One region of the Halomonas kashgarensis genome, then DNA from elsewhere that is predicted to be linked to it. Evidence: riboswitches for the same ligand, from Rfam matches in the RefSeq annotation. Region 1 holds a riboswitch; each other region holds the start of a gene.
The links. A riboswitch is a leader RNA that binds a small molecule or an ion and turns the genes downstream of it on or off. The one in region 1 is predicted to bind thiamine pyrophosphate.

Region 2: it holds a riboswitch for thiamine pyrophosphate, as region 1 does, so the genes downstream of both, tenA (thiaminase II) here and thiM (hydroxyethylthiazole kinase) in region 1, are expected to answer to the same signal.
Region 3: it holds a riboswitch for thiamine pyrophosphate, as region 1 does, so the genes downstream of both, R5M92_RS08615 (sodium:solute symporter) here and thiM (hydroxyethylthiazole kinase) in region 1, are expected to answer to the same signal.

The regions. Positions count from the first base shown of each region.
Region 1 covers NZ_CP137552.1:3,118,584-3,122,648, forward strand. Annotated here, with positions in the region: gene gloA (lactoylglutathione lyase) at 1-389, opposite strand, end outside; gene R5M92_RS14265 (peroxiredoxin) at 560-1,201, shown strand; TPP riboswitch at 1,233-1,330, shown strand; gene thiM (hydroxyethylthiazole kinase) at 1,361-2,173, shown strand; gene thiE (thiamine phosphate synthase) at 2,163-2,777, shown strand; gene R5M92_RS14280 (DMT family transporter) at 2,834-3,709, opposite strand; gene R5M92_RS14285 (D-alanyl-D-alanine carboxypeptidase) at 3,777-4,065, opposite strand, start outside.
Region 2 covers NZ_CP137552.1:314,348-318,412, reverse strand. Annotated here, with positions in the region: gene R5M92_RS01345 (TspO/MBR family protein) at 1-226, shown strand, start outside; gene R5M92_RS01340 (aldo/keto reductase) at 258-1,079, shown strand; gene R5M92_RS01335 (hypothetical protein) at 1,197-1,547, shown strand; TPP riboswitch at 1,643-1,803, shown strand; gene tenA (thiaminase II) at 1,893-2,576, shown strand; gene thiC (phosphomethylpyrimidine synthase ThiC) at 2,602-4,065, shown strand, end outside.
Region 3 covers NZ_CP137552.1:1,877,725-1,881,789, forward strand. Annotated here, with positions in the region: gene R5M92_RS08605 (O-antigen ligase family protein) at 1-209, opposite strand, end outside; gene R5M92_RS08610 (sugar transferase) at 315-884, opposite strand; gene R5M92_RS08615 (sodium:solute symporter) at 1,102-2,505, opposite strand; TPP riboswitch at 2,495-2,611, opposite strand; gene R5M92_RS08620 (peroxidase-related enzyme) at 2,707-3,294, opposite strand; gene R5M92_RS08625 (hypothetical protein) at 3,462-4,065, shown strand, end outside.

The DNA of each region.
Region 1 (4,065 bases):
GCGGCGTCCAGGTCGGGCACGCAGAAACACAGATGGCCGAAGCCCTGGGGTTCGCTGTTGCCGTCGTGATAAGCCAGGTCGGATTGCGTCTCCGTCCCCCAGTTGTGAGTCAGTTCCAGCAGGCCTTTCTGACTGAATGTCCAGACGGTCCGCTGAGCGCTATCCTCCGGTGGCGCGGTGTGATCGTCCAGATTGGCGAGGAAATAGAGCGAAAACTGCATCTCCTCGAAATCAAGACGCCGCACGACGCTCATGCCGAATACCCGCGAATAGAAAGCCAAAGCCTTTTCCGGGTCCTTGACGCGCAACATGGTGTGGTTCAAACGGAACCCTTGGGTTTCTGCCGGGGTGGGCTGCACCCCGGGGTGTTGCTCGCCCGAAAAACGCATGATTGACTCCTGACCCTATGTTGCGAACTGCCGTTCTTGCCCTAGCCGCGAAGAGACGGTGAAAGAACATATTGATATAGTTAAACTTCCAAGAAGAACTTTTAAGCCTAAGAAATTGATTCTATGCTAGGCAGGAAAGCTTATCACTGCACCTATACAAGGAGAATCCCATGACATTGCGCCTAGGTGACATCGCACCAGATTTCGAACAGGACAGCACCGCCGGCAAGATTCGTTTCCACGAGTGGGCCGGGGATGATTGGGTCATTCTGTTCTCCCACCCCAAGGACTTCACCCCGGTCTGCACCACCGAACTTGGCGAAGTGTCCCGTCTCAAGCCCGAGTTCGACAAGCGCAACACCAAGGCCATCGGGCTATCCGTCGATCCGATCGACGACCACCACGCCTGGGCTGGCGATATCGAGGAAACCCAGGGCCACGGCTTGAATTTCCCGCTGCTGGCGGACAGCGACCGCAAGGTCAGCGACCTTTACGACATGATTCACCCCAACGCCAACGACACCCTGACGGTGCGTAGCGTGTTCATTATCGATCCGGCCAAGAAGATTCGTCTGACGCTCACCTACCCTGCCAGCACCGGACGCAATTTTGCCGAGATCCTGCGAGTGCTCGATAGCCTCCAGCTAACCGACGGCTACAAGGTCGCTACCCCGGTGAACTGGTGCGAGGGTGATGACTGCATCATCGTGCCTTCGGTCAGCAACGAAGACGCCAAGACGTTATTCCCCGAAGGCTGGGACGAGAAGAAACCCTACCTGCGCATGGTCAAGCAACCCAAGAAAGGCAGCTGAATCGAATCGGCCAGCGGTGTAGCATAGGCACCAGTAACGACAGGGGCGCTGCAGGCTTTCATGCAGCTGAGATGTACCCTTGAACCTGAACCGGATAATGCCGGCGTAGGAAGTCGTGATCGGTCTCCGGCCGGCCTTCGTCCGCGCCTGGGAGCGATGATGCCCGCACCACTTGATCTTGCCTCCGCGCTTGAAGCGCTACGCCGCCAGCGTCCGCTGGTGCACAACATCACCAACTATGTGGCCATGAACAGTTCGGCCAATCTGCTGTTGGCGATGGGTGCCTCACCGGCAATGCTACATGCCCGCGAGGAGGTGGTGGAATTCGTCGGCCTGGCCGACGTACTCTCCATCAATCTCGGAACACCATCCCCCGCCTGGGCCGAGGCCATGCTTCAGGCCGCCAAGGCGGCGCAGGTACAGGGCAAGCCGTGGGTACTCGACCCGGTCGCCGTGGGCGCCACGGCTTACCGCCGGCAGTTGGCGGCTACGCTACTCGACGCCTCGCCCACGCTGATTCGAGCCAATCCCTCGGAAATCCTGGCACTCGACGGCATGGCCAACCCAGGGCGTGGCGTGGATGCCACCGACAGTACGGCAAACGCCACCCAGGCAGCCATCCGCCTGGCTCGCCATCATGCCTGCCTGGTCGCGGTAACGGGCGAGTACGACCTGGTCACCGACGGCCAGCGGCATGTTCTCGTTCACGGCGGCCATGAGTTGATGCCCACCGTGACAACCTTGGGCTGTGGATTGAGCGCCGTGGCGGGAGCCTTTATCGCCGCTTCGCCTCGGGACACGTTCAACGCCTGCGTCGCGGCCCTGACAAGCTTCGCCGTGGCCGGGTCCCAGGCCGCCCATGACGCCCGGGGCCCGGCCAGTTTCCAGGTCGCTTTCATCGATGCTCTTTATCAGCTGACTCCCGAGCAGCTGGCGGCCCAGGCCAATGTGGAGGTGACCAATGCGCTGTAACCTTTCCCTTTATCTAGTGACCGACCCCGACTTGTGCCGTGGGCACGGGCTGGAAAGTACGGTGGCCGCTGCCGTTAGGGGCGGAGTCACCATGGTGCAGCTGCGCGACAAGCATGCCAGCGACACCGAAATGATAGCCCAGGCGATACGTCTGAAAGAGATACTGGAAGGCTCGGGCGTCCCGTTGATCATCAATGATCGTCTATCAGTTGCTTTGGAGAGCGGCGCCGACGGCTTGCATGTAGGCCAGAGCGATACTGCCGTCCACGAGGCGCGAGACGCCATGAAGCCCGGCGCCATCATCGGCCTTTCCATTAATTCGCTGGACGAACTGGCTGCGGCCCCCGTGGAAATACTCGATTACATCGGCCTGGGGCCGGTCTTCGCCACTCCCAGCAAGCAGAACCATGCCCAGCCGATCGGGTTTGAGGGTCTGGCGACCCTCGCCCAAGCCAGCCCGCTGCCCAGCGTGGCGATAGGCGGTCTCAAGGCCGAGCATTGCCGTTCCGTACGAGAGGCAGGTGCCCATGGCATCGCCGTGATTTCGGCTATTTGCGGACAGACCGATCCCGAGCAGGCGGCTCGCTCGTTCCGTTTTACCTGACGGCAAAGGTCCAAAGGTTGTTAACTGAAACGACAGCTCCAGCTCGGCGGCACAGTTCAAGCCGTCGGGCGGCGCTTCAGTGTGGTACGCCGGTCGTGATAGGCAATCGCCAAGCCACTACCGATAATCAGCGTACTGCCCACCCATACCCATGCGTCGGGCATTTCCCCCCAGAACCACCAACCCAATAATACCGCCCACAACATGGCGGTGTAATCGAACGGCGCGGCAATCGCCGCAGGCGCATAACGAAACGCCAGGGTAATGAAAGCGGTAGCGCCGATGCCCAGCACACCCGAAAGCAGAAAGCCCGGCCAGTGCCAGGGATGGGGCGCTTGCCACACCCAGGGCAGCAAGGCGGCGGAGATGACCAAGGGAACCAGAGTCATGTAGAACACCATGGCCCATAGATGCTCGTGCTTGCCGTAGCGCCGCGCGGTAATCATCAAAAGCGCGTAGAATACCGCCGCTCCCAGTAGCACCAGCGCTCCCGGGTCGAAAGCGTCGCCCCCGGGTCGCACCACGACTAACACTCCCGCAAACCCCAGCAGCGAAGCGGCAAGTACCGGTGCATCGATACGCTCGCCCAGTAGCGGAACGGATAACAGAGTGACAAACAGTGGCGCCACGAAGGCGATCGCGGTCGCTTCGGCGAGGGGCAGCAGGGTCAACCCCAGCACGAAACAACCCATCGTGCCGGTATAGATCAAGCCCCTGACCAGGTGCACGCCGGGACGCCGGGTGCGCAGCTTGATCAAGCCACCGCTGAAGTGGGCCAACACAGCTATTAGAGGAAGCGATACCAGGGTACGGAAGAAGATGATCTGAACGGGTGAATGGGTTTCCCCCAGCCATTTGGACACGGCATCACCCAGGGCAAGAAACAACACACCCAGGCACATGCAACCGATTCCCTTGAACGACGGTGACATTTTCTCTACTCCAAAAACTCACCCCGCCGGTCCATCAACCGGCGGGGTGCGCAGGAACACACAACGACTACAAGCTGGCGTTGACGACCATGCAATCCATGCCTTCCGCTTGCAGTCGAGTGCATGCCCGATGAGCCTGCTCTTCGTGTAGATCGACGAGACGCGCCCGATAGACCGGTGGCCCCTCCTGCAGGGCATCGACTGCAATACGCGCTTGCTGAAACTCCTGGCTCACCCGCTGTGCAGCTTGCTGGGCCAGATGACGGGCATGCTCAGCCTGACTGAAGGCCCCCACCTGAATACCCCAGTGCCCCGCGGCCGTAGCGGCGAGATCCCGTTCCCGCTGCATGAAACGC
Region 2 (4,065 bases), 660 kb from region 1:
GGCACTCAATGCCCTGTGGAGCTGGCTCTACTTCGTCTGGCAGCTGGGGGCAGTCGCTTTTATCGGTGTGGTAGTGTTGTGGCTACTGATCGCCATCACTCTGATGATGTTCTGGCGCCTCAAACCACTGGCCGGCGCAATGCTGCTGCCTTACCTCGCCTGGGTGAGCCTGGCCTGCGCGCTCACCTGGAGCACCTGGCAGCTCAATCCTCAGATTCTGGGATGATTCAGAAAAGCAACACAACCGGGAAGAGAATATGCAGACGATCGAACTAGGCGGCGACAGCGTACCCCGTATCGGCCAGGGCACCTGGCACATGGGCGAGAATGCCGGGCAGCGCCACGCTGAGTTCAGGGCACTGCGTGAAGGGTTGGACCTGGGCATGACGTTGATCGATACCGCCGAGATGTATGCCGAGGGCGGCGCTGAAGAGATCGTTGGCCAAGCAATTCGCGACCGGCGTGATGAAGTCTATCTGGTCAGCAAGATCTACCCGCACAACGCCAGCACCCAGGGGGTACTAGCCGCCTGCGAGCGCAGCCTGCGCCGATTAGGCACCGACACTATCGATCTATACTTGCTGCACTGGCGCGGCCAGTACCCGCTGAGCGAAACCGTAGAAGCGTTTGAGCGGCTGCGCGAACAGGGCAAGATTCTGCGCTGGGGCGTGTCGAACTTCGACGTTGACGACTTGGCAGAACTCGATGCGCCCGCTTGCGCCACCAATCAGGTGCTCTACAATCCAGGAGCCCGCGGCATCGAGTACGACGTGCTGCCCTGGCAGGCACGACACAGCATGCCGCTCATGGCCTACTGCCCGATCGGGCAAGGCGGCGCCCTGCTGCGCGACGCCGCCCTGCAACGCATCGCCGACAAACACAGCGCCACCCCCGCTCAAGTCGCCCTCGCCTGGGCACTACGTCACCCCGGTGTGATTGCCATTCCTAAAGCCGTGAACCTAGAGCATCTCAAACAGAATTTTGATGCTGATAAGCTCAGACTCGACGACGATGACCTGGCGCAAATCGACGCTGCCTATCCCCCGCCAACGCGCAAGCAGTCATTGCAAATGGTGTGAGGGCGAGCCACTCAACGGCCCAGTACTGGTTTGTGAATACGGTATTTGTGCTGATATGGCTACGCTTTCATAATCAAGGCCGTGCTGCTGGTATGGATTGCGCTAACGGGATGGGGAATGGATAACGCACCGAGCGCAACAAACCCACCGGTTGCCATAGGCATCGCCATCACCGGCTTCAGCCTGATCATCATGCCGCTGACGGCGCCGCTGAGCGGCGGCTCCTGGCACCAGGCAGAAGTGTTCGGCATACACGCCGACCCCACGGCGGTCACCACGCTGGGGCTGATGCTTATCCTGCTGCGGGGGTTCGCCCTCTGTATCGCCGCCATCATCCCAGCACTCTGGCTGGTCGTTTCAGGCCTAACCCTGCAGGTGCTGAATTCCACGGGCGCCGCCCTACTGTTCGCCGTACTGGCGATTTTGTTGGTTGGGCTGGTTTGGAAAAGTATTGAATCCAAGCGATAACGAAGCAGCACCGGTGCCGTTTACGCGGATGAAAGTGGGCTGCGCCATCATGCACCATTGCATCTCCACCACCCGCCTTCTACACTCCGCTAACGAACAGCTTGACGGGGTGCCGGTGAAATCCGGCTGAGATGGCGCAGGGTGAGCATTTTTTGCTGCCAAGTGCTGGTCCCGCTGAACCTGATCCGGCTAATGCGCTGCTACTCACACTACGAGCGGCGCGGGTACCGGCGTAGGGATCAAGCGATGGCCATGGCTAGCTCTCTCACGATCGCACGCCACCTTTCCGCGCCATTCCCTCGGTCTTATTCGCCCACCCTCCGGATCATCATCACCGGAGGCATCATGGGTTACCGCTTTACCGATCTCACCACCGCCTGCCAAGAAGATTGGCGCGCCTATATCGAGCACGATTTCGTGCGCCAGCTGGGTAGCGCCACGCTGCCTGAGGCATCGTTTCGACACTATTTGAAGCAAGACTACCTGTTCTTGATCCACTTCGCCCGCGCCTACGCGCTGGCTGCCTATAAAAGCCCCACCTTGGCGGATTTACGCCAAGCCCATGAAGGAATGAAAGCCATCGTGGATGTGGAGCTGGGCCTGCTCGTCGGCTTTTGCCAGGAGTGGGGTATTTCCGAGCAGGAGCTGGAAGCGCTCCCCGAAGCCAGGGCCACGCTCGCTTACACCCGCTATGTGCTGGATACCGGCAACCGCGGCGACTTGCTCGATTTGCACGTGGCGCTGGCCCCCTGCCTTTTCGGCTACGGCGAAATCGCCAACTGGCTGAACGCCCAAACTTCTACTCTGCGCGGCAGCCAAAACCCGTTTGATGCCTGGATTGCCATGTACGAAGGCGACGAGTTCCAGGCCGCCATGCAGGAGGAGCTTGCGTGGCTCGATGCTCGCTTGGCCGATGTCACCCCCACTCGTTTTCGTGAGCTCAGCAAGATCTTCCGTGATGCCACCCGCCTGGAAATCGACTTCTGGCAGATGGGCCTTGAGCTGATCGATCACGACCTTTCTGAATAACCACCAACAATACAGAGAAACCATCATGATCAGGACCGTCAAGAGTAAAACCGCCCACTTTCTCGCCGAAACCGCCCAGGTGGATGCCGCTGCCGTGGCCCCGCTGCCCGGCTCGCGCAAGGTTTACGTGGAAGGCTCGCGGCCAGATATTCGCGTGCCGTTTCGGGAAATCATTCTCTCGCCCACCAAAACCAGCGGTGTGGATGAAGAGAACCCGCCGCTGCTAGTGTACGACACCTCCGGCCCCTACACCGATCCCAACGCCCAGATTGATTTGCGCCGGGGCCTGCCAGAGCTGCGCCGGGCCTGGATCGAAGAGCGCAACGACACCGAGTTTATGGATGGCCCCACCAGCCAGTACGGCCAGCGCCGCGCCAACGACCCCACCCTTGCCCAGCTGCGTTTTGATCTGACCCGTACCCCGCGCCGTGCACTCTCTACAAAGGACGGGCGGACTGGAAACGTGACCCAGCTGCACTACGCACGCCAAGGCGTCATCACGCCGGAGATGGAGTTCATCGCCCTGCGGGAAAACCAGCGCCGCCAGGCGCTGGGAACGTCAGAGGTTGAACGCATCCTGGGCCACCAGCATGCGGGCCAGAGCTTTGGCGCCAGCATTCCGGACGAGATAACGCCAGAGTTCGTTCGCGATGAAGTCGCCAGAGGTCGGGCGATCATTCCCAACAACATCAACCACCCTGAAAGCGAGCCGATGATCATTGGCCGCAACTTTCTGGTCAAAATCAACGGCAACCTGGGCAACTCGGCGGTAACCTCCTCCATTGAAGAGGAAGTGGACAAGATGACCTGGGGCATCCGCTGGGGCGCGGACACCATCATGGACCTCTCCACCGGGGCCAATATCCACGAAACCCGCGAATGGATCATCCGCAACTCACCGGTGCCGATCGGCACGGTGCCCATTTATCAGGCGCTGGAGAAGGTCAACGGCATCGCCGAAAACCTCACCTGGGAGGTCTTTCGCGATACGCTGATCGAGCAGGCCGAACAGGGCGTGGACTACTTCACCATTCACGCGGGGGTGCTGCTGCGCTACGTGCCGCTCACCGCCAACCGCGTCACCGGCATTGTGAGCCGTGGCGGTTCCATCATGGCGAAGTGGTGCTTGTATCACCATCAGGAGAGCTTCCTGTACACCCACTTCGAGGAGATCTGCGAGATCTGCAAGCAGTACGACGTGGCGTTCTCCCTCGGCGACGGCCTACGCCCCGGCTCGATTGCCGATGCCAACGACGAAGCGCAAATGGCCGAGCTGAAAACCCTGGGCGAACTCACCCACATTGCCTGGAAGCACGATGTGCAGGTGATGATCGAAGGCCCCGGCCACGTGCCCATGCACCTGGTGAAAGAGAACATGGACAAGCAGCTGGAGTACTGCGACGAAGCGCCTTTCTATACGCTTGGGCCGCTGGTGACGGATATAGCCCCCGGCTACGACCACATTACTTCCGGCATTGGTGCTGCGATG
Region 3 (4,065 bases), 1.2 Mb from region 1:
TGCCACACTCCTGCCGCCAGTTCGACCGTGCCCACCCCTACCAGCAGCGCCATCAACAAAGCATCGCCGCGCCCTGAGGCTTGCGTTGAATAGCGGTACCCACGCTGTCTGAACCAGGCAAGCAGCCCCCACCCCAACATGACGGCCAGCCCCAGCCAATAGCCCAGGGGCACCAGCAGCGGTAATGTGGTGATTGCCATAGCCTGCATACAAACTTGCCCTGTCATCCATGAAAAGGGATTTAACCGTACTTAGTAGTTATTTGTGGCCTTCGACGTTATTTCGTTCATTTCGTCGTTCGCCTCTCATCGTGTTTACATTTTTTTCATCTTCACCCTATCCCCGCCTCCCTTGCCCAGTAACGTCAGGAAGAGATAGCGAAAATACGCAGGCACTGCCATCGCCGCCAGCATCTGCTGATCCACTTCCGCAAGACGCCGTGGCGTGGACATGTCGATGGCATTGAGTTGCGCCAGACCGGTGATACCCGGACGCGCATCATAGACGCCACGCTCGGTACGCTCCTTGATCAGCTCATATTGCGAGAGCAGGCACGGGCGAGGCCCCACCAGGCTCATGTCACCCTTCAAGACATTCCACAACTGGGGCAACTCGTCCAGTTTGGTCCGCCGCAGGAAACGACCGAAGCGAGTGATCGAGGATGCATCGACCAGGTGAGAGGCAACCCAGCCGGTATCGCATTTCATGGTCCGAAACTTGAGCAGCACAAACGGCTGGCCGTGATACCCCACCCGCTGCTGGCGGAACAAGGGGGAACCAGTTTCCCAGTAGCCGACCAAGGTCAATAACACCATTAACGGCAGTCCAATCAAAAGCCCCATGGCAGCAAGCAGAACGTCAAACAAACGAAGCATTTTAGCCATGATGCAGACCTTTGGTGGTTGCCGAAGGCGCTCGCCAGCCGTGCCATGTATGACCGTGCTGGCGGGAAGTAAAGCTACTGATTGAATATTAAAGGTAACACCGGCGCCAAACCGGTGCGGCGGCAAAACGCCACCAAGAGGTAGGGTTTTTTCTCAATCTCAAGCGGCGACAGGACACTGACTTTCTCAACAGCCGCAACAGGAGAGACCTAAAACTTCATAAGCTCAGGCGCTGCTTTTTCGGCATCATCCAGGCAAACAACAGGCTGATGACGAGCGAGGCGACAAGCGCTCCCAGAAAAGGGGCCAGGGTGGGAATGCTTTCCGGAAAGCTTGCCGTCATTATCCCCGCCTGCAAACTGCCCTGAGAAACCCAACCGGGCAGGATGGCTCCAAGCATACCGGCGACACCTCCCGCAACGGCCGCCGCAGGCCTCATGCGCTGCCACAGGCCCAGCAGGACCGGCACCACGATGGCGGCGCACAGCAGGTCGGCAATCAGAAACAGCCGCAGCACGGAAAGCCCCTGCAGCGCCACGATGACCACCGGCACCATCAGCGCGATCGTCACCAGCCGGGCGACAAGAATCGAACGTCCTTCTTTGTTCAGCCCCGACTGGCCCGACCCCGCCACCACCAGCGAAGCGATACCGCTTTGCAAGGTATCCACGCTGGAAGCCACCAGCGTTACTGCCAGCACTAGTGCCGGCAAGGCAAGCCAGTCGGGCGCCTGAGATAACAGAGCGAAGAACGGGATCGGCGGTTCGCCCAGAGCGACCCCGCTCATGGCGGCCAGTATGCCCAGCGCCCCCACCATCATCACCACTACCACGGTGGTGGTGGCGCCCAGCCACGCACCACGCCCGAGCGCGACATCGTCCCGCGCCGCCCAGACCCGCTGCCAATAGCCTTGATGAAAGAGATTGGCGGCGGTGACCGCTATCACCAGGGTCAGCGCCACGCTAAGCTCACTGCCCAGGGGAGCCGAAGGCAGCGCGGCCGGAGCCGGCATAGTGGGCAGACGAACCAGGGCCACGCCGCCCACCACGCAGAGTAATGCAAGCAGCAGCCAGGCTTGCCAGCGGTCGGTTGCCAGGCTCGCCCGCAACCCTCCCATCACGGTATAGAGCAAGGTGGTCAACGCGATGCCGACCACCACCAAGGCAGGGGGCACATCGGAAAGCAGTGCTGTTATCGCACCGATGGCGGTGAGTTCCGCCGCCAGAAAGCACGCCATATAGAGTACCGAAACGGCCGATACCCAGCGCCGCACTCCGGTTCCGTAACACGCCTGGGCGAACTCGCCGATGCTGCGCCCTTCTGGAAGATGACGGCGAATCCTCGGCCCGTAGAGTCCCAGCACGATGAAGGGCAGCGCCGAACCGACGGCATAACCCGCCAGGGCCAACGGCCCCACGAAGGCGCCGATTTCAGGTGGAGCGAAGAGAATCCAGGCGCCCATGCCCGAGGCCAGAAACGAAAGCCCCAGGCTGGAAGCCGATTGCGAGTTGCGGGCGGTAATGTAGTCATCCAACGGGCCATCGGCCCGGCGGGCACGCAGCCCCAGAAAAGCAAAGCACAGCAGTGCCGCGCCGAGCGCGGCCGAGATCAGGTAAAGCATGTCGCACTTCCTCCGCCGGTATGAGCCGGATCAGGTTCCAGGGTCAGCACTCGGCTTTCTCAGCCCCCGCGGCGTCATGACCGGCGGGGCTCCCCTGGCGACAGTGAATGGATTGTGGTTTCGACCGTGGCCGAGAGCGCCATCATCGGTAAACGCTGGCGCCATGTAAAGCGCAGACAATTCAGCCAACGCGACGAGCTGTCATTTTTCCCGGGGCAGCCGCCCCATCAGGTAGAACTCCTCGTTGGGCGGTGTTCCGGTCAGGGTAACCAGGCGATTGGAAAGACTGAAGAACGCGGCAATGGCACCGATATCCCAGATATCGTCCTGGCTGAATCCCGCCTCGCCCAGGCGTATCCGCCATGTCTCGGTCAATTCACCCACCTCCAGCCCGCAGTGCAGGGCAAAATCCAGCATGGTCCGGTGGCGCTCGCTGAGCGGGGCGGCACGGTGATTGATCGCCACCTGATCGGCGAGCAGCGGATCCTTGCTGTAGATGCGTACCAGGGCACCGTGGGCCACCACACAGTAAAGGCACTGATTGCGGGCACTGGTCGCCACCACGATCATCTCCTTTTCGGCCTTGGTCAAGGTATCGGATTCGCGTTCCATCAAGGCGTCATGGTAGGCAAAAAACGCCCGAAACTCGGCAGGACGATGCGCCAGCATGAGAAACACATTGGGCACGAAGCCCGCCTTTTCCTGTACAGCGAGTATCGTGCCTCGAATATCCTCGGGCAGGGTTTCCAGGCTTTCCGGAATGGGGAAGCGGCTAAGGGATGCGGTCATGTTTTTACCTGTTTGTTGTTAATTTATTATCGAGTTGATTTGAAGCAGGAACGAACCTTCAGCGGCTCTTCCCATACACCGTTGCGCTCGCCATACTGCGGTAATCAATACTTTTCCCTGAGCACCCGCCGTCAGCGTAGCGGACCAGTACCGACAGGAAAACAGCAATGCGCTATACCGAAGCCAAGGAACATACTCAAGGTCGCCTGCATGAGCTGTTTGCCGATCCGTATCACGCCTTTCGCAATAACGCCGATGAACGCCAACTGCATATTCGCATCATGCTGCACTTGTTGGTAGCACGGCCCATGCAGCGGGGCCATCTCACCCTGCGTGTGATCCACGGCTGGCAGAATGGCGTCTTCGATCCCGAAGCCCTGCACAACGCCGATTATCCGCTGACCTGTGTGGAAGACCTGGAAGCCGCCATGCACGCCTTTCGCGCGGCAACCGCCAGCGGTCGCGACTTCCCCAGCGATGGCGCCTCGCTTCTCGCCGAACCCCTGGCCCGGGCGCTTGCCAAGGCCGAAGCCAAGGGCGAGAACGTGGACATTTCTACCCGCACGATTCCCGCCCGTTGGCCGGCGTTCGAGGGAGGGCTGACACTCTACACCTTCTTCAAGATGTACCATCGCTTGGTTTACGGCGAGGACGACACGTACCGTTGCGCCCACTGTCTTACCAGCCAGGGCATGCGGGAACTCCACGAGTTTCATCTGGAAGAGGGAGAATTCGCGGTGGTGATCCCGCCGGGGCCGGACTACAAAAGCG